DNA from 3 places in the Mesorhizobium sp. M0894 genome. Region 2 is predicted to be linked to each of the others. Evidence: riboswitches for the same ligand, from Rfam matches in the RefSeq annotation. Region 2 holds a riboswitch; each other region holds the start of a gene.
What was found. A riboswitch is a leader RNA that binds a small molecule or an ion and turns the genes downstream of it on or off. The one in region 2 is predicted to bind cobalamin.
Positions count from the first base shown of each region.

Region 1: another riboswitch for cobalamin. It lies ahead of NKH91_RS30465 (ATP-binding cassette domain-containing protein); the one in region 2 lies ahead of NKH91_RS10665 (CbtB domain-containing protein).
Region 3: another riboswitch for cobalamin. It lies ahead of metE (5-methyltetrahydropteroyltriglutamate--homocysteine S-methyltransferase); the one in region 2 lies ahead of NKH91_RS10665 (CbtB domain-containing protein).

Region 1 is NZ_JAMYOG010000029.1:33,581-43,623, forward strand. Features, by position in the region: gene NKH91_RS30430 (EAL domain-containing protein) at 1-792, opposite strand, end outside; gene NKH91_RS30435 (DHA2 family efflux MFS transporter permease subunit) at 966-2,501, opposite strand; gene NKH91_RS30440 (HlyD family secretion protein) at 2,805-3,983, opposite strand; gene NKH91_RS30445 (MarR family winged helix-turn-helix transcriptional regulator) at 3,980-4,459, opposite strand; gene NKH91_RS30450 (FecCD family ABC transporter permease) at 4,541-5,542, opposite strand; gene NKH91_RS30455 (ABC transporter substrate-binding protein) at 5,572-6,516, opposite strand; gene NKH91_RS30460 (ATP-binding cassette domain-containing protein) at 6,513-6,899, opposite strand; gene NKH91_RS30465 (ATP-binding cassette domain-containing protein) at 6,832-7,254, opposite strand; cobalamin riboswitch at 7,422-7,626, opposite strand; gene NKH91_RS30470 (GyrI-like domain-containing protein) at 7,903-8,736, shown strand; gene NKH91_RS30475 (bifunctional helix-turn-helix transcriptional regulator/GNAT family N-acetyltransferase) at 8,774-9,709, opposite strand; gene groES (co-chaperone GroES) at 9,938-10,043, shown strand, end outside.
Region 2 is NZ_JAMYOG010000004.1:299,417-309,459, forward strand. Features, by position in the region: gene NKH91_RS10620 (ArsR/SmtB family transcription factor) at 111-428, shown strand; gene NKH91_RS10625 (hypothetical protein) at 425-547, shown strand; gene NKH91_RS10630 (hypothetical protein) at 745-966, opposite strand; gene mgtE (magnesium transporter) at 1,264-2,661, shown strand; gene NKH91_RS10640 (MerR family transcriptional regulator) at 2,801-3,187, shown strand; gene NKH91_RS10645 (methyltransferase family protein) at 3,207-3,713, opposite strand; gene NKH91_RS10650 (heparan-alpha-glucosaminide N-acetyltransferase) at 3,730-4,728, opposite strand; gene NKH91_RS10655 (MFS transporter) at 4,975-6,174, shown strand; gene NKH91_RS10660 (aromatic ring-hydroxylating oxygenase subunit alpha) at 6,153-7,346, opposite strand; cobalamin riboswitch at 7,487-7,682, shown strand; gene NKH91_RS10665 (CbtB domain-containing protein) at 7,719-7,898, shown strand; gene NKH91_RS10670 (CbtA family protein) at 7,914-8,690, shown strand; gene cobU (bifunctional adenosylcobinamide kinase/adenosylcobinamide-phosphate guanylyltransferase) at 8,683-9,204, shown strand; gene cobO (cob(I)yrinic acid a,c-diamide adenosyltransferase) at 9,206-9,829, shown strand.
Region 3 is NZ_JAMYOG010000021.1:15,434-25,476, forward strand. Features, by position in the region: gene NKH91_RS27800 (transposase) at 1-252, opposite strand, end outside; gene NKH91_RS27805 (MFS transporter) at 542-2,170, shown strand; cobalamin riboswitch at 2,672-2,872, shown strand; gene metE (5-methyltetrahydropteroyltriglutamate--homocysteine S-methyltransferase) at 2,968-5,313, shown strand; gene NKH91_RS27815 (FMN-binding negative transcriptional regulator) at 5,394-5,609, opposite strand; gene NKH91_RS27820 (dihydrodipicolinate synthase family protein) at 5,644-6,546, opposite strand; gene NKH91_RS27825 (trans-sulfuration enzyme family protein) at 6,599-7,831, opposite strand; gene pdxR (MocR-like pyridoxine biosynthesis transcription factor PdxR) at 7,957-9,408, shown strand; gene NKH91_RS27840 (hypothetical protein) at 9,814-10,026, opposite strand; gene NKH91_RS27845 (B3/B4 domain-containing protein) at 9,955-10,043, shown strand, end outside.

The DNA.
Region 1 (10,043 bases), on a different contig from region 2:
AGACAGGAACCATTTGCCGGTGCCTGACGCATCGACGACGAACTCCTCCTCGTCGATCATCGGTTGTCCGTCGCGCATCAGTTGCTGCTCGACGAAGCGAAATTTCTGCGCAAGATCCGGCGCATGAAGGTCGAAGTCGCTCAGGCCGATCATGTCGCTCGTGCTGTCTCGACCGCTGTCGGACGCAATGGCTCGGTTGGCGACGACGAAGCGGCTTTCGGTGTCCTTCACCCACATGTAGTCAGGCACCAGGTCGATCAGCGTCTGCAAGGAGATACGCTCGTCGACGACCAAGCGGTTGGCGCTGAGCTCGCTGATGTCCTCGTGCGTGGCCACCCAGCCGCCGTCAGGCATCGGTTGATGGCAGACCTGAATTGTCCGGCCATCGGCGAGCTCGGCTGTCCAGTTCCCCGAAGCAGTGCCCGAATTGACTGCCCGGGCCAACGCCAGATAGGCGTCCGCATTCATTGCCGAGGTCCCGACAGCGACGCGCCGCTCGACGATTTCGCGCAGCGCCGCACCCGGCTGCAATTGCTCCGGCGCAAGGCGATAGATTTCCGCATAGCGCCGGTTGCACAGGATCAGCCGTTCATCGGCGTCAAAAAAGCAGATGCCTTGCGAGATGTTCTCGATCGCGGTCTGGAACCGCAGTGCCTGGTCCTGAAGCGCTGCAATCGTGGCGCGAAGCTCGCGCTCGAGCGCCTCATATGAGGCAGTCGCCAGTTGTGCCAGCGTCGTCAAATTGGCGGATTCGGGCACTTCGGCGGTTTGCCTGGATGATTTCGTGGCCAAACACAGTTCCTCCCGCTGATGCTTGAGGCAAGCAAAGGAGGCTCGCCTTCAACCCAAAAGCGAGTGCATATTGGTCGGGATATACTAATGGCAGGTGAACCGGCTCAATGCCGACCCGACCGGCACAGGCAACGGAAGCCGTGAGCCGGTCGCGGTTGCCGGAGCCGTGAGACTTAGTCCATATGCGCGGTAGGCGCTCCACCGGCGGGCGGCGCAGCCTTTGGCTTGCGCAGCAGGAAAACAAACGGGACGGCAAGCAGTGTCATCATCATCAGCAGCTTGAAGTCATTGACGTAGGAGATCATCATCGCCTGGATATTGACCATGCGATCCATCAGCGACAGCGCCATCGGATCGCCGCCCGCTGCTGCCGGCGACGCCGCCCAGAGGTTGGGATTGAACGGGTTGACATAGGCCGAGAGCTCGGCGTGGTTGATCTGCGTGTTACGCACCAGCAGAACCGTCACCACCGATACGCCGATCGATGAGCCAAGATTGCGCACCAGGCTGAACAACGCCGTGGCATCGGTACGGAAGCGTGCGTCGAGCGTGGCGAAGGCCACGGTGGACAGCGGCACGAACACCATTCCCATTCCAAGGCCCTGGATGACGCCGGAGCTGAGGATAAGCCAGTTGTCCATCTGCGGCGAGAAGCTGGACATCGTGTAGAGCGATTGCGCGGTCAGCAGGAAGCCGATGACGACGAGGATCCTGGCATCGATCCTGTGCATGATCCGCCCGACGAACAGCATCGCGATCATCGTGCCGACACCGCGTGGCCCCAGGACGATGCCGATGGTGAGGGTCGGATAGCCGAAGATGGTCGACAGCATTGGCGGCAGCAGCGACATGCTCGCCAAAATGAGCACGCCCATGACAAAGATGAACGCCAGCCCGGTGACGAAATTGCGATCGAGGAAGATCTTCGGGTCGATAAAGGGGTGCTCCGCCGTCAACGTGTGAATGGTGAATACCCAGAAGCCGGTGATGGAAAGACCAAGCTCGATCCATATCTCGATCGAGGAAAACCAGTCGACCTCGCCGCCGCGATCTAGCATCAGTTGCAACGCGCCGACACCGAGCGAGAGCATGGCGAAGCCGAAGAAATCGAAGCTGCGCACCCGCCGGGCAACGCTGGGGAGATATGCGGCCATGCCGAGGAAGGCGATGATGCCGACCGGCAGGTTGATGAAGAACACCCAGCGCCAGTTGAAATTCTCGGTCAGCCAGCCACCCAGCGTCGGGCCAAGGATCGGTCCCAGCATGATGCCGGCGCCCCAGATGGCCATGGCCTGGCCGTGGCGTTCCCTAGGGTTGATGTCGAGCAGGAAGGTCTGCGACAGCGGCACGATGGCCGCACCGAAGACGCCTTGCATCAGCCGGAAGAGAACGATGGTCTCCAGGCTCCAGGCGATGCCGCACAGCATGGAGAAGACGGTAAAGCCGACCACCGCCGTCAGGAACAGTTCCTTGCGACCGAAGCGGTCGGCAAGCCAGCCGGTCACCGGCGTCATGATCGCGGCGGCAACGATGTAGGAGGTCAGCACCCAGTTGATGTTGTCGGGGGAGGCGCCGAGATCGCCGGTCATGGTCGGCAGCGCAACGTTGGCGATCGTCGTGTCGAGCGCCTGCATGATCGTCGCCAGCATGAGCGCAACTGTGATCAGGCCGCGGTGCGGCACTTCGCGAAAGGGTTCTGGGCTGCTCATGACGTAAAACTTCCAGCAGGTAACAAAAACGTGTACATTAGGTTTCCGGACGGCGAGGCCCCGCTGTAGAGAGACCCTCATCGCGGTGGGACGCGAGCATCGATGTGGGGGTTACATCGACTGAGCGTCTCGACAAAGCGGGCGCCTGCCGCCCGGAAACCTGAGGACCGAAGATCCTGCGCGCGTTGTCTGCTCAGGCAGGCTACAGCGCAGCGCGTCTACGCATTCAACTTTTCCTGCGTCTCCCTCGGACCAATCCTGCATCCATCTCGCTGTTTGCTATGCGGCCGCTGTTCGGCCTCTTTACTTGGCCTCGCCTGCCGTCGCGCTGTGGAAAATGCTCGGCAGCCCGCGGGAAACGCCGGTGTCCACCGTGACCGTCGCGCTCATGCCGGTGCGCAGCGCCGTCTTGGCGTCGGCATCGGTCAATTCCAGGCGGACCGGAATGCGCTGCGTGACCTTGACCCAGTTGCCGGTCGCGTTCTGCGCGGGCAGCAGCGAGAACTCGGCCCCGGTGCCGGCGCCGATCGCCTTGACGGTGGCTTCGAACGTCTTGCCCGGATAGGTGTCGACCACGATTTCGGCCTTTTGGCCCGGATTCATGTTGGTGAGCTGCGTTTCCTTGAAATTGGCGTCGACCCAGGTATCGCCGGTCTCGACCAGCGAAAACAGCGGCGTGCCCGAGCCGACATACTGGCCGACCTTGAACGAAGCGGCCTGGCTGATGATGCCGTCGGCAGGCGCTTTGACTGTTGTCTGGACCAGATCGTAGGCCGCCTTGTTGCGTGCAGCGAGCGCCGCCATCACTGTCGGATGCTTGTCGGTCTCGATGTCGGGATTGCCGCCAAGTGCCGCCTTGGCGCTGACGATCCCTTGCTGGGCCACGGCCAGCTGCTGCTTGGCCTTGTCGAGGTCGTTCTTGGCCTCGTCCAGCGACGACTTGGCGTTGATGCCCTTGCGGGCAAGGTCGGCGGCGCGGTCATACTGCGACTGCGCGTACTGGACCTGGCTTTCGTCGGACTTCTCTTGCGCCAGCGCCTGGCTGTAGGCCGCACGCAGCTGCTCGACATTGAGCCGCGCGCCGGCCACCGCCGCATCGGCCTGGGCCAATGCGATCCGGTAGGGCTCGGGATCAATGGCGAACAACACGTCGCCCTGCTTGACAGACTGGTTGTCGAAAATATCGACCTGAACGATGCGGCCCGCCGTATCGGCGGCTATCGACACCTTGGCCTGCTGCAGATTGGCGTTCTCGGTCTCCTGATAGCGGCCGCCGGTCACCCAGACATAGCTGCCGCCGGCGATCAACGCAGCGGGCAGCACAAACATCAAAAGGAGGCGGCCGGCACGACGCTTCTTCTTCGGCGCCACTGGCGCCGGAGCTACCTGCGGAGCGACCGTTACCGGAGCTGCCGCCGGCTTCGCGGGAGCTTCCATCTCCAGCTTGGCCGCATTCTTATCTACTTTGGCTACCGCGTTCATGCTGCTGCGCCTTCCGTATTCTTCACTTTTTCCGAGGGCGGCGTCTCACCATCCGCAAGATTCTGCACCATTGTCTCCAGCGCCTTGACCAGGACGCGGCGATCTTCCGGCGAAACGCCAACGAGCGATTCCTCATACACCTCGCCGGCAAGGCTCTTGACGTGGGCGTAGGCTGCGTTCGCCTTGGCGGTCGGGAAAATCATGCGCACTCGTCTGTCGGTTGCGTCGGGACGGCGCTCGATCCAGCCGCCCTCCTCCATGCGATCGACAAGACGCGAGACGCTGATCGGCTCGATTTCGAGAAGCTCGGCAAGCCGCGCCTGCGCGACACCCGCCTCCTTGGCGACGCGGACCAGAAGCCGCCATTGCGCCGAAGAAAGGCCAAAACCGCTGGCGCGCGCCTCGAAGCGCTTGCGCATCAGGCGCTGCACGTCGTGGATCAAAAAGCCCAATCTGTCGATGCCGTCGGAAACCATGAGCGACATATATAATAAGCGTGCTCATAATTCAAGGAGCCGGATTATGCCAGAGGGTGGCAAATGTGCATGGCAGTCACATCATGAGCGATTGCGAATGAGCATCGTGACCACGAAGAAAGCGCCGACCGAACTGGTGATGATGCCGATCGGCAGTTCCTGCGGCGGCAACAGCGTGCGCGCGAGAAGGTCGCTTGCCAGCAACAGCACCGCTCCGAAGAGGGCGCAGCTTGCAATCAGGCGCAGATGAAGCGGGCCGGCCAGGGTCCTGGACAGATGTGGGATCATCAAGCCAACGAAACCTATGACGCCTGCGACCGAGACAAGGATCGCCGTCGAGAAAGCGGCGACGAGAAATGTCATCCTGCGCATCCGCGCAACCGGCACGCCGAGGCTTTCAGCGGCATTCTCGCCGGCCAGGAAAGCGTCGAGCCGGCGGTGGTTCCAAAGTCCATAAACAAGGATGGTGCCTGCGCCCAGAGCAGCCAGCTCGATATTGTCCCAACGGGCCAGCCCGAGCCCGCCCATCGTCCAGAACAACACCGAGTGAGCGGCGCGCTGGTCTCCGGCAAAGACGAGATAGTTAGTCAAGGCGGTGAACATGAACGAGACGGCAAGCCCGGCGAGGATCAGCCGTTCGGGGCCTTGCCCCCTCACCCGCGAAACCAGCAAAAGCACGATGCCGGCGGCCAATACGCCGCCCGTGAAGGCCGCGACCGGCAACGTCCAGATACCGAAATGGTCGCCAAAAATGGTGATGACGGAAACCGCGCCGGCCGCGGCTCCGGACGACAGGCCGAACAAGAACGGATCTGCGAGGTCGTTGCGCGTTACCGTCTGCAGCAGCGCGCCGATGACGCCCAGCCCGGCGCCGACACAGATGGCCATAATCGTGCGCGGTAGCCTAAGATCGAGGACGATCTTGGCAATCGGGATCTTGCCGGCCGGACCGGACACGATGTCTCCGTCCAGCCCGGCGGCATGTCCGAGCGCAGCAATCACGTCGCTCAACGCGATGACCGTCGATCCATAGGCAATCGACAGCAGAGCAAGAGCGGCAATCGCTGCTGCTCCTGCTGTCATCGCCAATTCGAACGCTCTCTGGCGCAAGCTCAGAAAGCTTCCGGGTGCATCGCCCTGGCGATCTTGCCGATCCCCTCGATGTTGGCAGGCCCAGGCGTCAGTTCGGCATAGCGCAGCGCAATGAAGTGCTCATTTTTGACCGCCTCAGTCTCCTTCATCGCCGGATGAGCTTTCAGGAAATCGAGCAGTTTTCTGTAGCCGCCGTCCTGGTAGTCGAGCAGGATAAGAAATTGCGGATTGCGGGCCGCCACCGTCTCCCAATCCGTATTGCCCCAGCTCGTCGGCATGTCGGCCATGATGTTGTCGCCGCCCGCTGCGGCGATCATGGCGCTGGGGATCGCGAACTTGCCTGATGTGAAGGGTTTGTCTTCGCCGGAGTCGTAAAGAAACACACGCGTTCCCGTGCGGTCGCCGATCTTTGCCGTGATATCGGCGAGCTGCGCCTTCCAGTTCGAAACAAGCTTTCCCGCCTCCGCCTCCTTGCCAAAAATCTTGCCCAGCTTTTCGACATCACCATAGAGCAGGTCCATCGAGGCGGCGGGGCGGTTCTGGTCGAGATGGACGCAACTTTCCGTCAGCACCAGCGTCTTGATACCGTGCGGGGCCAGCGTATCGGGCGTCACCTCGCCGCCAGGCTTCATACCGTAATACCAGCCGGCGAAGAAGAAATCGGGCTCGACGGCGACGAGGTTTTCGAGGGTCGGGTATTTCGGCGCGAGTTCCGGGATCGCGCCCTGCTCGGCCTTGAATTCCGGACCGACCTTATACCATCCGGTGATGCCGGTCAGGCCGACGATCGATGGTTGCAGCCCCAGCGCGAAGGCCATCTCCGCCATGTTCAGATCTTGGATGACGGCGCGCTTCGGCGCGGCGTCGAACGTCAGCGGCGTGCCGCAGCTATCAACGGTTACCGGGAAAGCGAAGGCGGTCTGGGCAAGTAGGAGGGAGGCAAAAGACAGTACGATGCGTTTCACGGATGTTGCTCCTTGGTCAAATCGGGATGTGAAGAGGCGCGGTTCGGAACGTCGAAGACCGTGAGTTCGCGGTCTTCGGTGGGATGGCGCAGCCAAAGCACGTCAACGCCGAAAATCTCGCGGATCAACTTCTTGGTCAGCGCCTCGCGCGGACTGGCAAGTGCCTGCAGGCGGGCCTCGTTCATCACCGCGACCCTGGTGGCAAATGGCGTGACAAGCGACAGATCATGAAGCACCGCCACGACGGTCATGCCAAACTGCGATACGAGTTCGAGAAGGTCGCTGCGGGCGCGCGGATCGAGATGATTGGTCGGTTCATCGAGGAACAGGATTTTGGGCTCCTGGGCGATGGCGCGCCAACTGGGCGCGTTGCCGCTCGCCACCGGATAGCGAGCCGATCGTGCGGCCGAGCAGCGGCAGCAGGCCGGTTCTGCGAAGTGCTTCAATGACGATGTCGCGTTGCTCGCTCCTCCGTCGCAAGCCGGCATGCGGGACGCGCCCAAGCTCGACGTAGTCGATCACGGCAAGCCGCGGATCAGGCTGGTCGGTCTGGCCAACGACCGCCATGTGCAGTGCCCGCTCGGCGGCCGAAAACCTCTCCAGCCGGCGTCCGGAAAATCTCACATCTCCCGCGCTTGGCCGCAGCGTACCGCATAGCATGCGCAGCAGCGTCGTCTTGCCGGCGCCATTGGGGCCGATGATGGCGAGGCGGTCGCCCGGCGCTATCGAAAGGCTCACCGCGCTGACCAGGCACCGGCCATTCGTCGTCGCGCTCAGTTCACACGCTTCAAGAAGAGGCTGGGAGGCGTCCAACTTACCGTCACTTTCTCAATGGCGACGGAAGGAAGCTGGACGGACCGGCCGACAAGACCGATGTCCACGTCTCCTCCCGGCACACCCCGTCCGGTCAACTCATGCTGATGGCAGGTCTCCTGGCTCGCGGGTCTTTGCGCCATCCTGCCTTCCCAGCCTTGCCGGCCAGTGGCACTTCGGATTTTTGCTAACCGCTTACAGTTGCGGGGGCAGCCGCGGCCTCGATCCGAAGATCTCACCGTGTTCCCTTTTCACCCCTTGCCTTTCGACTCGGGGACCATCAGTCAGCCACCCTAGTTTTCCGCCAATCACAGCGCAATAAGTCTTGTCAGAAGGAGCCATATAGACCTCGTGATGTAATAACGTTACATTTAAAAGGACGTTTGCCCGCTTCCTGTCAAGCCTTTTCGCGCGATTTGCGACTTGCCGACGACCGTCGCTCTCGATTTGCGCAGTGCGCAATTTCGATCAAACTGCCTCCGCCAGGAAGCGGCACCATAATCTTGCCAATATAAGACATGGCCAATGTAAAGACTGGGCCAATGCGGAGACTGGGCCAATGCGAGGTGCCAAATGAATCCGACCGAGAAGGCGCTGTGGTTCGTCGAAAGCCATCTGCCCGAAGCAGTCTCGCTGGACGATGTCGCCAAGATCAGCGGGGTGTCGCGCTTTCATGTGACGCGGGCTTTCGGCGCGGCTACCGGCCGTTCGGTGATGAGCTACGTCCGTTCTCGCCGACTGACCGAAGCGGCGCGCAAGCTTGGCGCCGGCGCACCCGACATCCTCTCGGTCGCGCTCGACGCCGGCTATGCCTCGCATGAGGCCTTCACCCGCGCCTTCCGCGACCAGTTCGGCACCACGCCGGAACTGGTGCGCGCACAAGGCTCGCTCGACAACCTCGATCTTGTGGAGCCGATCCTGATGGACCAGTCCTTTCTCGCCACTCTCGAACCGCCGCGTTTTGAGACCAGCCGGCCGTTTCTCATCGCCGGTCTCGGCGAGCGCTACAGCTGCGAAACCAGCGCCGGCATCCCGATGCAGTGGCAGCGGTTCGGCCCCTATATTGGCAACATTCCTGGCGAGATCGGCGACGTCGCCTATGGCGTCTGCGTCAACGGCGACGACGCCGGCAATTTCGACTACATCGCTGGCGTCGAAGTGTCCGATTTTTCGGACCTGCCGAGGGAGTTTTGGCGTGTGCGCGTGCCGGCGCAGAAATACGCCGTGTTCGCCCATCGTGACCATATCTCGACCATCCGCCGCACGGTCAACACGATCTGGAACAAATGGCTGCCAGCCTCTGGGCACGAGATCGCCGATGCGCCGGAATTCGAGCGTTACGGCCCCGAATTTGATCCGCACAGCGGCAATGGCGGGCTGGAAATCTGGATACCGGTCAAAGGGTGAGGTACGGCAGGCCGACGCCGAAGCGCCGGAAGCGCTGCTACAACTCCAAATTCCAGTTCTGGCCGACCAGATCCTGGCCGAAGGAATGGTGGCGCTCCTCGTTGGTCAATTTAAAGCCCGCAGCCTCATAGATGTGGCGGGCGGCGGCGAGCACGTCGTTGGTCCACAGCGTCAGTGTCCTGTAACCCGTGGGGCGGCAAAAGCCGATACATTCCTCGACCAGCCGCTTGCCGATGCCGAGACCTCGCGCCGAGGGCTCGACGTAGAGCAGGCGCAATTTCGCCACCGCGTCCGACTGGCGCACGACGAAGACGGAGCCGACGACCTCGCCTTCCCGCTCGGCGATCCAGCTGCGTTCCCATTTCGGATCGAAGGATTTGACGAAGGCACCGAGGATTTCGGCGACCAGCGCTTCATAGGTTTCGTCCCAGCCATATTCCTGCGCGTAGAGCAGGCCCTGGCGATGAATAATCCAGCCGATGTCGCCGACTTGCAGAGGCCGCAGCATATAGGGAATTTTGGGCTCGGCGCTTCCGCCCAGCAAACGCTGCACCGTCTGCATGGCTTTGACCAGCCTGTCCTGTTCGGCATCCGAAAGCCGGTCGAGCAAAGCCGCGACCTGGTCGTGCGAGCCCTGGTTCAGCGGTGCGAAGGCCTGCCGCCCGGCCTTGGTCAGCGCGATCGACGAGCGCCGCGCATCCGCCTCGATCGTGGCACGCTCGACCAGATCACGCTCCTCGAACTTCTTCAGCAGCCGGCTGAGATAACCGGCATCGAGGCCGAGATCGCGCCCAAGATCGGTGGCGGTCAGGCCATCGCGATGCGCCAGCTCATAGAGCACCCGCGCCTCGGTCAGCGAGAAGGTGCTTTTCAGCAGCCCTTCGTCGAGCAGCCCGATCTGGCGGGTATAAAAGCGGTTGAAGGCCCGCACCGCGTCGATCCGCTCCTTGCCTGGGTGATGATGAATGGTCATGGCATCCTCCTCCGGGCAAGATCAGCGATTTAGTTGACTTGGTCAAGTATCTGTTTGAAGCATCCGTTTGAAGCAATTGTCCTGATGATGCTCACCGGGCGCCTTGACTCACGCGAGTTGCCAGACTATTTCAGCGCCACGTTAGCACTCCCCCAAGATGAGTGCTAACCATGTCCGGCGCCGCCGGACGGAGGAACTGTTCTCACCATTCTCATCGAGGAATAAAAAATGGCAAAGTCGAAGTTCCGCCCGCTTCATGACCGCGTGGTCGTTCGTCGGGTCGAATCCGAATCCAAGACCGCGGGCGGGATCATCATTCCCGACACGGCGAAGG
Region 2 (10,043 bases):
CCCGCGCGAAGGAATTACCCCGGAGCCTCGGGCCGAACCGGCCCGTTGCTTAAACACAGGCCCGCCACTCCCTCGGTTGACCTATCATAAGTTTTAGCTTATCATAAGTCATGGTTTATGATTACGCAGGAATGGTGGCCTTGGCCGATCCGACACGCCGCAAGGTGTTCGAGCTCATCGCCGATCGGCCGCGCTCGGTCATCGATCTGACGCGGGTGCTTCCGGTCTCGCAGCCGGCGGTATCGCAGCACCTCAAAGTGCTGAAGGAAGCCCGACTGGTCCGTGCCGAGCCCAAGGGCGCCAGCAATATCTATCATCTCGACCCGCATGGGCTCGGCGAGATGCGCGCCTGGCTCGATCGCATGTGGGGCGATGCGCTCGACGCCTTCAAACGGGAAGTCGACAACAGCAAGGAGAAGAGGAAATGAGGACTATGATCAAGCCCGCACCGGTCAGGAAGTCGGTGACCGTGGAGGTGCCGCTCGACAAGGCATTCGATGTGTTCACGGGCGCCTACGCGGCTAAGGCCAAACGCTACGCTGCCTGATCGGCAGGCCTCTAAGCCCGATATCCAGCGAGGCCGTCGCAGCGTCGGCCTCGCCTCATTCCCGGTGCAGCATATGCCGTTCTGCCCGACCACCGGGACTAATGTTGTTGAGCGACCGATTCCCCGACCGGGGCAAACCACACCTGGCGTTGTCGCGGACTACCCGGCGGTTGGTCGGCGGCGATGGCACAGCTGGATTACCGGTGCTTCTCGACGAAAGCCTTGCAGGCGGGTGACAACTGCTCGATCATGCTCTGAAGGTCGCATTTGCCGATCGGTGTCATTGGGCAAAGCCGTTTGTAGTCAGGCTTGCATTCCTTGCCCTGAAAAGATTTGAAGGCCTTTGCATCGGCGGCAATCGGGTTCAAAAGTATTCCCGAACAAACCAGCGCAAGGCTGGTAAACAGATACTTCCCCATAAACACCCTCCCTTTATTACCGGTAATTATAGAGATGATAAATTAGAATGCTCTAATTATCAATCTTGAATTATCAATCTTGGGCAACCGGCAGCTCGCAAGGTCGTCTGATATCCGTCCGTTGCGCACGGAGAGGCCGATTCTCAAGCCAATCGCGCCGCCGCTCCATCTTTGTGTTTGACCATGATCTTTTCGGAAAACCGGTTTCCACTTTTCAGGATCATGGTCTAGACCTGACTGGCACCTTATCCGGAAATCCGATAGCGGGAGGCGCTGGTGGAAGGCCAGGACGAACACATGACCGGCACCAGGGCCACCGAGGAGCGCCGCGCCGACATCTATGACGAGGACGGCGTCATCCTGTCGTCGTTTCTCACCCAGATCGGTGCCGCGATCGCCGATCGCGATACGCTGACGCTGAAGCGCGAAGTCGACGATCTGCACCAGTCGGAACTCGGCCACCTGCTCGAGGCGCTGCACCCGGAACAGCGCCGCGCCCTGGTCGAATTGCTGGGCAAGGATTTCGATTTCTCCGCGCTGACCGAGGTCGACGAGGCGATCCGCCGTGACATCGTCGACAATCTGCCCAATGCGCAGATCGCCCAGGCGGTGCAGGAGCTCGATTCCGACGATGCCGTCTACATCCTCGAGGACCTCGACCAGGAGGACCAGGACGAGATCCTGTCGCAACTGCCGTTCACCGAGCGGATCAGGCTGCGGCGCTCGCTCGACTATCCCGAAGAGACCGCCGGCCGCCGCATGCAAACGGAGTTCGTCGCGGTGCCGCCATTCTGGACGATCGGCCAGACCATCGACTACATGCGCGAGGACAACAACCTTCCCGATCGTTTCAGCCAGATCTTCGTCATCGATCCGAGCTTCAAGCTGCTCGGCGCCATCGACCTCGACCAGATCCTGCGCACCAAGCGCTCGGTCAAGGTCGAAGAAGTCATGCATGAGACCAGGCATGCCATCCCGGCCACCATGGACCAGGAGGAGGCGGCACGCGAATTCGAACAATACGATCTTCTGTCCGCCGCCGTCGTCGACGAGAACGAGCGGCTGGTCGGCGTGCTGACCATCGACGACGTCGTCGACGTCATCCAGCAGGAGGCCGAGGAAGATCTGCTGCGCATGGGCGGCGTCGGCGACGAAGAACTCTCGGACAGCATCCTTTCGACTTCGCGCTCGCGTGTGCCGTGGCTGCTCGTCAACCTTTTGACGGCCTTCCTCGCGGCTTCGGTGATCGGCCTGTTCGACCGCACCATCGAGCATATCGTGGCGTTGGCGGTGCTGATGCCGATCGTCGCCGGCATGGGCGGCAATGCCGGCTCGCAGACCATGACCGTCACCGTGCGGGCGCTGGCGACGAGGGACCTCGATATCTACAATGCCGGCCGCATCATCCGCCGCGAAATCGGGGTGGGCTTCATCAACGGCATCATCTTCGCCATCCTGATCGGCATCGTCGCGGCTGCCTGGTTCCACGATCGCAATCTCGGCGGCATCATCGCGGCGGCGATGATCATCAACATGTTCGTGGCGGCTCTGGCGGGCATCCTGATCCCGCTGCTGCTCGACCGCTTCAAGATCGATCCGGCTGTGGCTTCGGCGGTTTTCGTCACTACGGTCACCGATGTCGTCGGTTTCTTTGCCTTTCTCGGGCTTGCCACATGGTGGTTCGGCGTAGGCTGAACGGCACCTCAATTGACTTTTACGTAAATGCCATGCGAGGCTTTGAAAGGTGCCTTGTCCGCCGATTCTGGTACGCGCCTGGGCGCCGGCGGCGCCGACCAGTTGGAACTCGCGGCGTGGCCGGGGCATTGGAGTGACGATGCGGGAATATTATTCGATCACGGAGCTGACCCGCGAATTCGACGTGTCGACGCGGACGTTACGCTTCTACGAGGACGAAGGGCTGGTGCAGCCGGTAAGGCGCGGCCGCACCCGGCTGTTCCGTCCGTCGGACCGGCATCTCATCCGCCAGATCATGCGCGGCAAGAGGCTCGGCTTCTCGATCAACGAGATCCGCGAAATCATCCAGATGTACAGGGAGCCGCCCGGCGAGGTCGGCCAACTCAAGCTGATGATCAAGCGCATCGAGGAAAAGCGCGAGGATCTTCGCCAGAAACGCCGCGACCTCGAGGAGACCCTGGCCGAGCTCGACCAGGCCGAGGAATCCTGCGTCGAGCGGCTGGTTGAACTCGGCGTCACCACGTAAGCGCGGTGTCAGCCCCGGCTCAAATCCAGCGCCGCACCCTTTTGGCGTAGTCCCGGTACTTCTTGCCGAATTTGGCCGTCAGCACCTTCTCCTCGCTCTCGATCGTCAGCTTCTGCGTCAGGAACGCCGCGATGACCGCGAGCGGCAGGAACCAGGCGATCCCCGAGACAAAGGCGAGGCTGACCAGCAGCAATGTGTTGGCGAGGTAGATCGGGTTGCGGCTGACGGCGAAGGGTCCGGTGGTCACCAGATGGTCCGGCACGCCGTTGGGGTTGAGCGTCGTTTTGGCGCGGATCATGGTGCGGATCGCGGTGAACCAGAGCGCGGCGACCGCCACCAACCCCACAAGGCCGGCGGCGAACAGGATGTCGCCGAGAAGATCGCCGATCCACGGCAGTGGATAGAAAAACCCTAGCGCGACGCTGACGATGATGGCGGCGACATAGATCAGCGGCGGCCATGGGATGTGCCCCAGCTTCGGCTGCCCAGGATTTTGCTGCACGGGTTTCGGGTGACTGTCGGTCATTGTTGTCCTCCCTCGATTAGCGCGTTCTCGGTTCCGCCGTCTCGGTTTGGGCGGTGCAGGTGCCGGCGAGCTCGCCAATATGCGCCTTCCACTCCGGGGACTGGTCGTTGCTGTAGAGCCGGTCAAGCGAGGCTTCGCCCTGGAGAGTGTCCAGCATGCAGGCACAATAGCTGGAGCAGAACTCGGTGTCGCGCGCCTGCTCGCAGGATATTTGGCAGGATTTCAGAAAGTTCACCTCCCTGCTTTCGACCCGCGCCGGCATGAATTGCGAAAACAGCCAGACCGAGCCGATCAGCAGCGGCTGATGGATCAGATAAAAGGCAAGGCTGTGCCGGCCGATGAAGACCAGCGGGTTTGCCCAGCGGCCTGGCGTCATGGCCGACAGCCGGGTCAGCACGCCGGAGGTGGCGGCGAGTTTGGTAACCGCGATGCCGGCAAGCACGGCGCCGAACCAGGGCAGCAGCGGAACATAGTCGTTGGAGTGCGGATTGGTCGCCGATAGACCGACCCACCACAAAGCCGGATGATCGAAGGCCTCGGATCTGAGGTAGAAGGGCGCCGCGATGACAAACGCCGCGACAAGCAGTGTCAGCAGCGCCGGCAGCCGCAGGAACGCCAGGCCGAGCAGGCTGGCGAGCGCGATCTCGTGCAATATGCCGAAAAAAATGAAGCCGTCGGGCGTGGCGATTCGGGTGACCAGCGATATTGCGAGAGCCGCCCCGGCAACCATGGCGAAGCGCTTCCAGAAGCCTGTCCAGCGGATTTTCTTGCCATGGGCGAGATAGAGGCTGACGCCGACCAGGAACAGGAAGCTCGAGGCGATGCAGCGCGCGTAGATTTTCCACCAGCCGAAGGCGGTGAGGCCGGGATCGGTGTAGCCGAAAAATTCGAGATCCCAGGTGAAATGATAGCTCGCCATGGCAAGCAAAGCGATGCCGCGTGCGATGTCGATGGCGGCGATGCGCTTCGCCTTCGGTTGATCCTGAACGGCGGTGGTCGGCGTGGCGATGCTCATCGGTCTCGCTGTCTTGGTTCAGCCCCGGCAAGACGACTATCACGGTTGCCACCGTCAAAAGAAGCAGTCCTCGCGTCACGTTGGCGCGGGTCAGCATTAGAACTCGCTTTAGGCCAGAGCCGGAAAGCCTTTGGCCGGCTTCGCTTTTTGCCGTGAAGGCGTCGGTTTCCTGTTACCCGGCCAGGAATCGCCGCGGCAGATTTGTGCTCCAACCCTGCTTTGGGCGATTCTGCTTCGGGGAAAGCAATGGCTACCCATGTGCGCCATCCTATCTGGCTTGCGGCCTTGCGGCCGGCGGATGCACGCACCTTCGCCTCGCTTTATGCGGTCGAATCGTTCGCGCGCGCCACCGTCTCCAGCGTCATCCCAATCCAGGCCTATGAGATCCTGCACAACGAGCAGACCGTCTCGATCCTCTACACGGTCGTGGCAATGCTCGGCCTCTCGGCGACGCTGTTCATGCCGATGCTGATCCGGCGCTTTGCCCGGCGCTGGGTCTATACCGCCGGTGCCTGCCTGCTGGCCGTCGGCTCGCTGTTCTTCGTCACTCATACGCTTGCTGGCCAAACGGTCGGCATGCTCTGCCGCGTCATCGGCGCCAGCGCGCTGGCGATCACGCTCAACCTCTACATCATGGACCATATCCGCAAGACCGATTTCATGCAGGCCGAGTCGCTGCGCATGGCGTGGTCGATGCTTGCCTGGACCGCCGGGCCGACGCTCGGCATTTTCCTCTACACGCGTTTCGGCATCTATGCCGCGCATAGCGCGGTGGCCGCCTTCGCCATGGCCCTGCTGGCGCTGTTCTGGACCTACCGGCTTGGCGACAACCCGTCGATCCGCCCGGGCAAGACGCGGCCGGTCAATCCGCTGGCCAATATCGGCCGCTTCGTCGCGCAGCCAAGGCTGAGGCTGGCCTGGCTGATCGCCTTCGGCCGTTCCTGCTTCTGGACGACGTTCTTTGTCTATGGGCCGCTGTTCATGGTGATCACCGGCGAGGGCGAGCTCGCCGGTGGCCTCTTGGTTTCGGCCGGCAATGCGCTTTTGTTCATGGCCATCTTCTGGGGCAGGGCGGGAAAGCGTTTCGGCGGCCGGCGCACCATGACGTTTGCCTATTTCGCCATGTCGGCGACGCTGCTGGCGGCCGGCGCCGTCGGCGAGGCCGCGCCGCTCGTCACCGGCGCGTTGCTGCTTTGCGGTGCCTTCTTCACCATCGCGCTCGATGCGCTGGGCTCGACCGCGTTCATGCGCTCGGTGCGCTCGTATGAGCGGACGCAGATGGCGGCGGTCTACCGCACCTATCTCGACTTTTCCGAGCTGACGCCGCCGCTGGTCTATTCAGTGGTGCTGGCGTTCTTCGGCCTGGGCGCGGTTTTCGCGACGCTCGGCCTGCTGGCGGCGGTCTGCGGCTTCGTCACTTGGCGCTATCTGCCCAAATCGCTTTGATGTTCAAGCGCCGCATGCCGCTCGCGCACCCAGTTGTGGAAGCGGTGCAAATCATATTCCTCGGGCATCAGCACGCCGGCCTTATGGCGCATCGAGCGCAGGCCCTTCTGGTTGACCTCGCAGATATCAGCGTCTTCCTCCAGCACCTGGGTACCGAAGGCGACGATGTTGTCGATATCCGCAGCCGGATCGACGAGCGCTTCGGGCGAAAAAAGCCATTCGGCGGTGAGTTCGGTCTGCTCCGGCCCAAGCGGCACCAGCCGCACGGTCCTGACATAGTCGACATGGCCGACGACGAACATCGACGGCAAGTTGGTGGCATAGGTCTGCCCGGCAGCACGCTCGGCCGGCGTCAGGCTCGAAAAGACCGAGCCGTGGACGCGCCCGTCGCGCGACCAGGTTTCGGCCCCGGCCCGCAAGCCGCCGGCAAATTCCGGCGCGTCATTGTCGGCGTGGCGCGCCCATTCGGGGTCGTCGTGCCGGCCCATCAGGCCGCGGCCATAGATCGGCACCAGCCGCGACAGGTCCTTGTGGACGCCGGGGCAGTGCAGGCACTCATTGAAGTTCTCCCAAAATATCTTCCAGTTGCAGTTCATAACCTTGCGCAGCACATGGCCGCTCAGCAGCGTTTCCAGCGGCCAGTTGGCGAGGTTGCCGGATGCCGGATCGAAGGATGTTTCAGCCGAACCGGCAGCGTCTTGCGCGAGGTTGACGAAAACGAAACCGCGCCACACCGAAAGCGCGACGCGGTAGAGCGGATGATCGGCCTTGTCGAAACCGTCCGGCAGCGATTTCGACGGCACGCGCACCAGATCGCCGCGCAGCGAATAGGACCAGGCGTGGTAGGGGCAGGTGATGAGCCGCGCCTTCAGCCGTCCTTCGCTCTGCTGGCAAAGCTGCGAGCCGCGATGCCGGCAGGTGTTGTGAAAGGCGCGCAATTCGCCGGTCTCGTCGCGCAGCACGACGACCTCCTGCGTGCCTATGCGAAACGTCCTGAAAGCCAGCGGATGGGCAAGGTCGGCCTCGCGGCAGACCAGCAGCCAATTGCGATACAAGATGGCCTCGAGATCGCGCTGATAGCCTGCGATGTCCCAATAGGCCGATGACGGCAGCGTCGGCTCGGCCCGCGTCAGGCCGTTATAGGGACCGCGCTCATTCGGGCTGGGTTGCATGCCGGCTTCCTCCCCATCCGCCAGCCGACACCCGGCTGTGAGAATTGTCAATTGCGGCGCCGGCCGGCGAGCTTGGCGAGGCGGCGCATTCGCCACACGATCCGGCGGAATTTGGTTTGCCGGGCGCGGCGATTCTGCCTATAGTCGCTGATGTCGTCGGTTCCGTTTGGAACCAAGAGGGAATGCGGTGCGGGCGAAATTCTTGCCCAATGCCGTGGCTGCCCCCGCAACTGTGTGCGGTAGTCCTCTCCATATGCCACTGAAGATTTTCTTCGGGAAGGTGGGGAAGGGCGCTGATCCGCGAGCCAGGAGACCTGCCGGCGACAGGAAACTGACTTCTATGCCCTCGGGTGGAGGGCGAAAGGACAAGACATGAATACCGCTTCCGTCTCGCTCGGCGCTTCCGTCTCCTCGCAGTCGCGTTTCATGCAGCTGGCGCTTGCTGCATTCCTCGGCATTTTCGTCATGGGCTTTGTCGGCTTCTCGCACATCGATGCGGTCCACAATGCCGCCCACGACTATCGCCACTCGATGGGCTTTCCCTGCCACTGACAAGGGGCTGACATCATGACACTGTTTCGCAACGTCGTGTTCATCGCGGCGATCGCAGGGCTCGTGGCCGGCGTCGTTCTCGCCTGCATGCAGGCCTATGCCACGGTGCCGCTGATCCTGAAGGCGGAAGTCTACGAACAGGCCGGCGGCGGCCATGACCATGCCGCCGCACCTGCGGCACCGGCCGCCACGGGCACGATGGCTATGAGCAGCGCCGCGCCGGCACCGGCTGAAGCAATGGCTCCGGCTGAGGACGAAGGCTGGGCGCCGGCCGACGGTTTCGAACGCTTTGCCTTCAGCGTCGTTGCCAATATCGTCACCGGCATCGGCTTCGCGCTGGTCCTGGTTGCGGTTTCGGAGTTCGCCGGCGGCATCGGCAATTGGCGCCAGGGCCTGTTCTGGGGGCTTGCCGGCTTTGCCGTGTTCACGCTGGCGCCCGGCCTCGGCCTGCCGCCGGAACTGCCGGCGATGCCGGCGGCCGACCTTGTCCAACGCCAGATCTGGTGGTGGGCAACGGTGGTGGCGACCGCCGCCGGTCTCGGCCTGCTCGCCTTCCGCAGATCGCTGCCGCTGGCGATCCTTGCGGTGGCGTTGATCCTAGCGCCGCATTTCGTTGGCGCGCCGCAGCCCGACAGCTTCGAGACGGCGATCCCGGAAGGCCTGCACCACCAGTTCGTGGTGGCGGTGACGCTGACCAATCTGGTGTTCTGGCTGGTGCTCGGCGCGGTCGTCGGCGTGGTGCGCGGCCGCTTCACCGGCACGGCGACCAGCCTGCACGACAGCTTTGCCTGACCGCGCTGCCGGGGCGCTGACCCTGATCATCGGCGGTGCGCGCTCCGGCAAGAGCGTGCATGCCGAGAGGCTGGTGAGTGCCTGTCCGGCGCCATGGAGCTATATCGCGACGGCGCAAGCCTATGACGAGGAGATGCGCGAACGGATCGCGCTGCACCGCTCGCGCCGCAGCCCCGGCTGGACGACCATCGAGGCGCCGCTCGACCTTGCCGGCGCGATCGAGGCACTGCCTGACGGCCAGCCGGTGCTGATCGATTGCCTGACGCTGTGGCTGACCAACCATATGCTGGCGGAACATGATGTCGAGGCCGAATGCCGAAGGCTGGCAGATGTGCTGTCGCGGCCGCGTGGACCCTGGTTCGTGGTGTCCAACGAGGTCGGCCAGGGCATCGTGCCGGAGAATGCGCTGGCAAGACGGTTTCGCGACGCGGCCGGCCGGTTGAACCAGGACGTTGCCGCCGTCGCTGACACCGTGCTTTTGATGGTGGCGGGGCTGCCGCTCAGGGTGAAATGACATGGCTGATACCGACCACATCGATCCCAAGGACGAGGAACGCCACCGCGCGAAGATGGCCAAGCGCAAGGCGGTGCAGGACGCCGAGGTTGCAGCCAAGACGGTCGAGAAAGGGCTGTTGATCGTCAACACCGGTCCGGGCAAGGGCAAGACCACGGCCGCCTTCGGGCTGGCGCTCAGAATGCTCGGCTACGGCAAGCGCGTCGGCGTCGTCCAGTTCATCAAAGGCAAATGGCACACCGGCGAGAAGGATGCTTTTGCCTGCTTCGGCGACCGCGTCGTCTGGCACGCCATGGGCGAGGGCTTTACCTGGGAAACGCAGGACCTGAAGCGCGACATCGCGGCCGCTGAGGCCGCCTGGGCCAAGGCGCTCGAGCTGATGGCCGAGCCGTCGATCAGCCTCGTGGTGCTCGACGAACTCAACATCGCGTTGCGCTACGATTATCTCGACCTCGAAAAGGTGGTCGCAGCGCTGAAGGCGCGTCGCGAGGGCCTGCATGTCGTCGTCACCGGCCGCAATGCCAAGCCGGTATTGGTCGAGGCAGCCGATCTGGTCACCGAGATGGGCGTGACCAAGCACCACTTCTCCGCCGGCGTGAAGGCGCAGCAAGGGATAGAGTTCTGAGGGGTTTGGCGATCGGGGAAGGGCGTTTCGGAGCAGGCGGCGCCGGCGAAGCTGCCGATCTCCCCCCTTGTGGGGGAGATGCCCGGCAGGGCAAAGGGGGGCACTGTCCCTCGGCCTGTCAGTCGGAGACAACTACGTCGTCAGACCGTCATTAGCAGGTGAACGGTCAAGAGGCTGGCGATCCTTCGCGCCCCCCTCTGTCCTGCCGGACATC
Region 3 (10,043 bases), on a different contig from region 2:
GCTAGGAACTACTGCTGACTCGGTTTCCAGGGGATTGGCCATGAAATGCTCCACTCGCGGTTTTTGCAAAGGTTCAGCATCAAGGGCCACTACAGTAGAGTCAACAAGCTGACGATTTAACGGCTCGACTTCCTTTGTTGTCTCGGCCATCGCCGCGGCGATGTCGAAATTGCCCCAGATGGAACGTGCGGATTTTTGATAATTGCGCTTTTGTTTGACTTCCACGGTGAATGGTCGCGTCTGCCGCCTCATAGTTCCTTCCTGAATAGGAGAATGAAGTCGCCGCTCAAATTTTTGGCGCTTCCTGCTTAGCGCGGAGCATTATCGTATAGCCGCTCAACGGGCAAGTGATGCCGGTCTTCGATGGCTGACCCATCTGGGGAGATTTGAGCGGCTTCGCGCGTCCTGCGCATGCCTGTAAGGCCGCCAGTTTTCTGGGTTAGCAGGCGCGCCACTGTGGCAGCTTGGCTTGTACGGCGAGGCCATGGTTGAGTGAGGCGAACCAAATCCAGCCCCGCGGTCGATCCCGAAGCTTCCCACAATGGCGAAGAGAACATCTTCACTCGTTCCTTTTCAGCACAAGACCTTCCGTTCGCTATGGTCGGCTGCACTCGTTTCGAACCTTGGCACCCTGGTGGAAGGTGTGGCGGCGGCCTGGCTGATGACGAGCATCGCCACCTCCCATGGAATGGTGGCGCTCGTCCAGTCATCGACCACCCTCCCCTACATGATCTTCTCGCTCGCGGCGGGAGCGCTCGCGGACAACTTTGACCGTCGCCGGATCATGTTGACTGCGCAACTGCTGATGGTCTGCGTATCCGCCTTCCTGGCGTTCCTGACCTATGCGGGGGAAATGACACCCTGGACCCTTCTGGGTCTCACCTTCCTGATCGGCTGTGGTTGGGCATTGCACGATCCCTCTTGGCAAGCCTCGATGGGGGATATCCTGCCTCGCGAACACCTGCCTAGCGCGGTTGCGCTCAACGGCATGAGCTACAATCTCATGCGCAGCATCGGGCCGGCGATTGGCGGCATAATCGTGGCCACAGCCGGTGCGGCCTTCGCGTTCCTGTTCAACGTCTTTTGCTACTTCGCTCTGATCGCTGCGCTGTTGCGGTGGAAAGCCGTACGGACACGACAAGCGCTGCCGCGGGAGGCTTTCGGCAGTGCGATGGCGGCGGGCTTCCGTTACGTGCTCTTGTCGCCGAACCTTCTCAAGGTCATGTGCCGGAGTTTCATTTTCGGCCTCACCGCCGTTGTCATTTTGGCTCTCCTGCCGTTGGTTGCTCGCGAACAGATCAAAGGGACCGCGGTCACCTACGGCGTGATGCTCGGCTTCTTCGGCCTGGGAGCGATTTGCGGCGCGCTCCTCATCGGGCGGGTCCGAGAAGTTCTCTCCAACGAATGGGTCATTCGCGGTGCGTTCTTTATACTGGCGATCAGCTGCTTCTTTCTGGCATGGAGTGAGCACGTTTGGCTGAGCTGTCTCCTCCTCATGCCGGCCGGTGCGGCCTGGATTCAATCATTCTCGCTGTTTAACGTCACAGTGCAGCTTTCGGCGCCGCGGTGGGTGGTTGGACGCGCCCTGTCTCTCTATCAGACGGCCACATACGGCGGCATGGCGGCGGGAAGCTGGCTTTGGGGCGAACTGGCGGATGTCCAAGGTGTTTCGGGAGCCTTCCTCGTCGCCAGCGTGGTTCTTGTGATTGGTGGACTGATGGGGATCGTTCTGCGTCAGCCGGATTTCGAAACGCTCAATCTGGATCCGACCAACAAGTTCAGCGAACCGACGCTGCAACTTGACCTGCGGCCACGAAGCGGTCCGATCATGGTGATGGTCGATTATCGTATCGATCAGAGAGATGTCCCAGAATTTCTCAGTGTGATGACATCGTGGCGAAAAGCCCGGCTGCGAGATGGCGCCAGACAATGGGCGTTGCTGCGTGACCTGGAAAAGCCCGAACTATGGACCGAGTGCTATCATGTGCCAACCTGGGTCGAGTATGTTCGCCACAACAACAGGCAGACCCAGGATGACGCCGAAATCGTTGCGCGCCTGGAAGCGCTGCACCGTGGCGATTGTCCGCCCAAGACGCATCACAAGATCGAACGCCAAACCGTGCGCGTGCACGACGATTTGCCGCTCAGGCCTCATTTGGACAGGACTTGAGCTGGCCCGGTGGTTTGAGCCGGGTTACCTTGAGCCGGTGGGCTGCGAACAAGCAGTTCGAGACATTGGCCTCGATCACTTCGCAACACGCCGCTGCGCCTGGCCTCGGTGTGCTCCCCCCGAAATCGTTGTGTCATATCACCGAGGGCATCACGGCCAACAGCTTCCACATGGGCAACAGCCTCGCCATTGAGCCGAATATGGTCGCGAGCAGATCACCAACGAAGCGGTCGGAACCTCGGAGCCGAAGTTCGACGCCGAGGTGGTTCGCATGATGCGCTAAGCAGCACCACGGCGCTTGCCGGTGTGTTTGCTGCCGGCAGCCGACGAACTCCTATCCTCCTGGACAAGGGCGCCGTGCGTCATTGCTTTGATTTACCGGCCGCTCAAGGCTTCCACAGTTTTCGCTTTCGAGGCGACCTTTGGAACATGCCAACGGAAATTTAACATAACGACATAAACATTTCTTTATGCGGCGTTGACAAAGAAGCGAACTGCTGTAATTGTCTCCCGCGTCGTGGTTCTCCGTACGGCGCTGCCGCAGCGGAGCTAAGAGGGAAGCCGGTGCGATGCCGGCGCTGCCCCCGCAACTGTTAGCGGCGAGCCAACCCCACTCATGTCACTGAGGCGAATAGCCTTGGGAAGACGGGTAGAGGCTATGACCCCGCGAGCCAGGAGACCTGCCACGGCGAATTACGTCCACGGGCGGGGTGTCTCGGTGGCCGCTGCAGCCTGGCGTTCGTGCCGGCCTGCTAGCGCCTTCCTTGTCACCGACGCCCCAACCATCGGGGTCTGGCATGACTGTCTCTCAGCAAATTCCTGTAGCAACGCTCGGCGTGCCCCGCTTCGGTCGTCGGCGAGAACTGAAATTCGCGCTTGAAAGCTACTGGTCCGGAAAATCGTCCGCTGCCGACCTTCTCACGACCGCGAAGGCGCTCCGTGCCGCTAGCTGGGAGGAGCAGCACGATCGCGGCGTGTCGAAAATCCCGTCGAACGACTTCTCGCTCTACGACCATGTGCTCGACACCGCAGCCATGGTCGGCGCCGTTCCATCCCGTTACGGCTGGAATAGCGGCGAGGTTCCACTTCACATCTACTTCGCAATGGCGCGGGGCAACCAGGGTCAGACGGAGGATTGTCGACACGCTGGTCACCAGCAGGCGGCTCATCGGTCTGATGTAACCGCGATGGAAATGACCAAGTGGTTTGACACCAACTATCACTACATTGTGCCGGAACTCAACGATGATCAGACGTTCGCCCTCTCGTCGACGAAACCGGTCGATTACTTCATCGAGGCTAAAGCTCTCGGCGTTCACACACGCCCAGTCATCCTTGGACCGATCACCTTCCTCAAGCTGGCGAAATCGCCTGCCGAAGGATTCGATCCCATCGCGCTCCTGCCGCGGCTGCTGCCCGTCTACGAGCAACTCCTGCAGAGGCTGAAGCTGTCTGGAGCCGACTGGGTGCAGATCGATGAGCCAGCGCTTGTCCTCGATCTGAACCCGAACGAACGAGCTGCGTTCGAATTCGCCTATGGCCAGCTGTCGAAAGCCGCGCCCGAGCTGAAGATCATGCTGGCTACCTATTTCGGGCCGCTGGGAGACAATCTCGAAACCGCGGTTTCTCTGCCCCTGGCCGGGCTGCATATTGATCTCGTGCGCGCTCCCGAGCAGCTGGAAACGGTGGGTCGGCTCGCACCGAAGGATCTGGTGCTCTCGCTTGGCTTGATCGATGGCCGCAACGTCTGGCGTGCGAACCTGCCCGCCATTCTCGACCGCATCAAACCGATCGTCGCCGGCTGGCCCTTGGACCGCGTCGAGATCGCGCCTTCTTGCTCGATGCTGCATGTGCCGATCGACCTCCGCATGGAGACGGAACTCGACGCGGACATCAGGTCGTGGCTCGCCTTCGCGGCCCAGAAGACCGACGAGTTGGTGTTGCTTGCCCGGGCCCTGTCCCAAGGCAGGGATGCGGTGGCAGGCGCGTTGAAAGCGTCTGCCGAGGCTGCCGCCACTCGCGTGACATCCACGAAGATCCATGACCCGCTAGTTGAGGGGCGGATCGCCAGCATTGACGACAGCATGAAGCGACGAGAGAGCGCTTTTGCCGAGCGCTCCAGAGTCCAGGCCGGCACGCTCGGGCTGCCGCCGTTCCCGACGACGACCATCGGGTCCTTCCCGCAGACGCCGCAGGTACGCAGGGCGCGGGCCGCTCATGCGAAGGGCCAGCTGAGCTATGTCGACTACGAGACCTTCCTGAAGAAGGAGATCGAGGCTGCAATTCGCTGGCAGGAAGAGATCGGGCTGGACGTGCTGGTGCACGGTGAGTTCGAACGAAACGACATGGTACAGCATTTCGGCGAGCAGCTGTCCGGCTTCGCCTTCACCCAGCATGCCTGGGTGCAGAGCTATGGGTCGCGTTACGTGCGCCCCCCCATCATCTTCGGCGACGTATCGAGGCCCAATCCGATGACGCTGCGCTGGTGGCAGTTCGCCCAGTCGCTTACGGAAAACCCTGTGAAGGGAATGCTCACAGGCCCAGTGACCATTCTCAACTGGTCTTTTGTTCGCGACGACGTACCCCGCTCCGAAGCATGCCGCCAGATCGCGCTCGCCATCCGCGACGAAGTGACGGATCTCGAATGGTCCGGCGCAAGGATGATCCAGATCGATGAGGCCGCGTTTCGCGAAGGATTGCCACTGCGCCAGTCTGATTGGAACGACTATCTCGACTGGGCTGTCGAATGCTTCCGGATCGCTTCAACGGGTGTAAAGGACGCGACTCAAATCCATACCCACATGTGCTATTCGGAGTTCAACGAGATCATCGACGCGATCGCTGAAATGGATGCGGATGTCATTTCGATTGAGACGTCGCGCTCGAAAATAGAACTGCTGGACGCCTTCACGAGCTCCAAATATCCGAACGAAATCGGGCCCGGAGTCTACGACATTCACTCACCACGTGTCCCGGAAGTCGGGGAGATTTCGGATCTCGTCATGCTTGCCCGCGAGCGACTGTCGGATTCCCAACTGTGGGTAAACCCGGACTGTGGCCTCAAAACACGCAAATGGGAGGAGGTCCGCCCTGCCCTCATGAACATGGTCGATGCAGCACGTGCGCTCCGGGAGAAAGTGTAGGCCGGAGGGTTTCCTGGTTGCTCACCATCGTGGTGAGTCACCGGCTGCCGCATGTCGGCCGTGAATGTGCCAAAACGCGATCACATCCGAGAATGTGCACTTTCCTTCGGCACGTGTACTAGTCGCGCAGGAGTAAAGGGTACCGTTTTCTCCCTGTGACGTGTCGAGTTCGAAGGGGATGTGATTGGCGTCGAGACGCTCCGGCCATGGGTTATCAGCATGCCAAGTGCACTGTTCTCGATCAGTTCGTAGAGGACTTCTCGGCTCGGTTCATCGAAATGCGCGGGTACATACATGACAGGTTCCTTCACTGGCCGCCGGGTTCGCTATTCACCGGTTGACATCCGATGGCAAGCGTTCCAACGCGGCGGCGATCTGGCGCTTCGCTGCTGAGGGCAGAGGCAGGATGGGACGCGGGGGGTCGGCACGGCAAATGTCGAGCAATTCGGCAAGTGCATAGACGACGCGAAGGCTCGAGAACTCCTTAAAGAGGCTCCAGAGCGGCGCAAGCGTGGCATCGATCCGTCGCGCTTCGGCCGCATCGCCCTGTTGCGCCGCCGTGACGATCTTCACGCAGACCTCGGGCAGGATGCCGGCGAGGACGCTGTACCATGTGTCGGCGCCGGCGATCATGGCCTCTGCGGCGTTCCAGTCGCCGCTGTAGCCGATCGAGAACCCTTCCGGCACAGTGCGCCTCTGGTCGGCCAGATGGCTCTTGATCGCATCGCTCTTGTCTGTCGGATTCTTGATAGCGACAATCCCACCCACCTTTGCCAGGCGGCTGACGAGTGCTGGGGTGAAATGGAAATGCGTCGTTCCTGGATTGTCGTAGACGACGATCGGCAGGCCGCTCTCGCACGCCACCGTCGAGAAATGTTCGAACACCTCGTCATCAGTGAGCGGGGTGTAGGAGGCGGCCGCAAGCAGCCCCGCGGCAGCTCCAAGGGCCTTGGCGTCCTGCGCGAACCTCACTGCTTCATCGGTGCGCAGCGCGCCCACACCCACCAGGAGCGGCATTCGCCCGGCGATTTCGTCCAAGGTCTCGGCGAGCGTCCGTCGCCGTTCCTCGCGCGACAGATACATATAGGTGCCGGTGCTGCCGAGAAGACCGATGGAGTCGACCTGAGCGGCGCCAAGCCGAGCAATCAGCCTGCGCAGAGCAACGGTATCGACGCGGCCGTCACGATCGGCGGGCGTGATGGGAAACGCGGAAAGACCGCTCAGGAATGCCATGGCAAGGCTCCAGGTTTGTGCGTGAGCGCAGGACTGGCCGGACGACAGGTCATCACAAGGCGTCCAGAGCCCGCCGCAGGTCGGCGATTAGGTCATCGACGTCTTCAAGACCCACCGAGAGACGCATGAGGTCCTCGCCGACTCCATCGGCCAGATGCGCATCCTTGCGGATCGGCTGACGAGCACGGGTCAGGCTTGCCGGATGATAGATGAGGCTGTCGGCATCGCCGAGGCTGACAGCCCGGGTGATCAGGTTGAGCCGGTCCATCATCCGCCGCGCGCCCTCGAACCCAGCGTGGAGGCCAAAGGCCAACATGCCCGACCCTTGGGACATCTGCTTTCGCGCCGTCACCTGATCAGGGTGCGAGTCGAGGAAGGGATAACTCACCCATGCCACCGCCGGGTGCGCCTCGAGCGCCTGAGCCACCGCAAGGGCTGTGGCGCTGTGGCGTTCCATGCGCAGCGTGAGCGTCTTCAGACCGCGCAGGATCAGGAAGGCTGACATGGGCGAGAGCGCTGCGCCGGTGATGTAGCGCAGGCCCGTTTCGTGTAGCGTGCGGAGCGTTTGCGCGTCGCCGAGAATTGCCCCGCCAAGGGCATCGCCGTGCCCATTGATGTATTTGGTCAGCGAGTGGAGCACGAGGTCTGCCCCATGTTCGAGCGGCCGCTGGAGCGCGGGGGAGGCGAAGGTGCTGTCGACTGCAACCTTTACACCGCGCGCGTGGGCGCGCTCGGCAATGGCAGCGATGTCGAGGATGCGGCTCAGCGGATTCACCGGCGTCTCGAAGAAAACAAGCCGGGTCCGCTCGGTGATCGCGGCATCGAGATTGTGAGGATCGGACAGGTCGACCGCGACGACCTTGATGCCGAAGCGGGGGACCGCCTGTTCGACCATGGCAAGCGTGTTCGCATAAAGCGTCCTGTGGACGATGAGTTCATCGCCTTGGGACAGGAGCGACAGGATCAGCGTCCCGAAAGCCGCCATCCCCGAGGCAACGACCAGACCTGCCTCGGCTCTCTCCAGATTGGCGAGCCGTTGTTCGAGGATCTCCGTCGTCGGATTGTATTCGCGCGCATAGAGCCTTCCGCCAAGAGTGGCGGCCGCCTCGTTTGCTGCCACGCTTTCGAATCCATAGGTCGACGTCAGGAACACTGGCGGCTGGACGGCATTGGAAAAGCGGGCCGGATCGTAGCCATGATGGATCGCCCGGGTGGCAAATCCGGGACCGGTGTCGTTGAGCGACCGCGTGAGAGCATCGGTTTCGGATTGATAGGAGCGGGTCATTCGGCCTCTGAGATCTTTCTTGGGTTCGAAAGATTGACGGCAAACTGGCCAATGTGAAATATCCAGTTGGCGGTGAAAGAGATGGTCCAGTCTTGAGTGACGGTTCTGCAGGTCGCTCGCACGCGATGGGTGCACGCCAGATCTACGAGGCCCTTCGCGAGCAAATCCTCGGCGGCGTCTATGAAACCGGTAGTCAGCTGCCGTCCTCACGCGGCCTGGCAAATGACCTTGGGGTTTCGCGAACGACGGTGACTGTCGCCTATGAGCAACTGACTGCGGAAGGTTTCATCGAAGTCCGTCAAGGCGCACGACCTCGCGTTGTATCCTCGCTGATCGGTCCTGAGACGAGCCGCACTGTCGCGAAACGAGTCGGCCCGGTTGATCTGTCCGCCTATGGCGAACGACTGCGCGTTACGCCGCCCTGGCCGGATTATCTGCCGACTGGGCTGAAGGTCGATTTCCGCTATGGCGACCTGGCGCCGTCAGACTTCCCCGCATTGGTCTGGAAACGTGCGATGAACGAGGCGATGGGGCAGCGCCCGTTGCGTCTTGCCTATGACGATCCTCGCGGCTCGCGCCGGCTGCGCCAGGCGCTCCAGGGCTATCTCTGGCGCGCCCGAACCCTGAGCTGCGACCTCGAGCAGATCATCATCGTCAACGGTTCGCAGCAGGGCCTCGATCTGTGCGCTCGCCTGCTTCTCGATCCCGCCGACCGCTTCGTCATCGAGGACCCGTGCTATAGGATGGCGCGTCAGGTCTTTGCCAGTACGGGTGCCTCGCCCGTCCCGGTCACCGTCGACGAGGACGGGATGAAGACGGAGTTGCTGGCGGGGATCGGGGCACGACTGGCCTATGTCACACCATCGCATCAGTTTCCGCTGGGCGGCGTCATGCCGATCGCGCGCCGCCATCAGCTTCTGGAATGGGCGCGGCACAACAACGCCTATGTGATCGAGGACGACTACGACAGCGAATATCGCTACGACATCAATCCGGTCCCTCCGCTGCACAGTCTTGAGGACCACGGGGCTGTCATCTACCTCGGCACGATCTCCAAAACGCTCTCGCCGATGCTGCGTATCGGCTACCTCGTCGTCCCGACGGAATTGCAGGAGGTCTTCGCTACCGCCAAACAATTCTCGGACCGGCATTCGCCGGTGGCTGAACAGGAGGCTCTGGCCTGTTTGATCGAAAGTGGCGGCTACGAAAGCCATGTGCGGCGTGTGCGCAGGCTGAACGGCGAGCGTCGGGAGACGTTGTTGGGCGCCTTGCGGCACAGCTTCGGCGATCGCATCGCTGTCCAGGGAGCAGAGGCCGGTCTGCACGTCGTCGTTTGGTTCGACGAACTGCCGCGATCGCGGGAAACGACCCTGGTCGAAGCCGCCCGAGGCGCGGGCCTGGGGCTACACCTGATCTCGCCCCTTTACGAGCGGCAGTCGGACGAAGGCCACATCGATCGCATGGGGCTTGTCATGGGCTATGCCGCTTTGAGCATTCGGCAGATCGAGAAGGGCGTTGAGGTCCTGCGAGCGGTTGTCAAGCAGGTGCAAGACGCGTTGCCGGGACACGGTGGCTAAAACGGCGGGGACGTGGCGTGCTGGCGAGGATACCGACCCCTTGGGCTGAACCGCATTTCGTGCAAAGCCAACTGGACTGGGAAAACGCCATGCAACTGGCGCTGTTGATCAGGCCAGTTTTGCAGCAGGTTTCCACGAGACGAAGCTCCGACAGCGATGATGACCTGGCTAGGAAAGCTGCTTCATATCCATATCGCGCCTGCTGCCTCCTATGAAATGGAGGATCTGGCGGAGGCGTAGCTTGTTGCCGGCCGAGCGGCCTCGAGCACCCGCAAGACATAATCGACGATCTCTACCACGCCTTGTCCACGGTCCGAATGATGGAATTATCCAGCGCATGGTGCGGCATGCACCATGCCGATGCCAGAAGATCTGGACGCTCGACAAGCACCTTTCTTCAAACATTTACCGAACCACCCGCAGCGCAAAGCCTCCCCATGAGAAAAGAGCATCCCATGCTTTCACGCCATTGATTGCCCCGAGATCAAGGCCCGCTACCGGGATTTTCATCTGATCAGCATTGTGGTGCGGAACGCTGGAATCGACGTGCCGGATGCACAGGCGTTGAACGACACGATTGCGGCGGCGGAACAGGCGGCGCTTCGCGATGACGCCCAAAGGGACGCGCGTCTTGC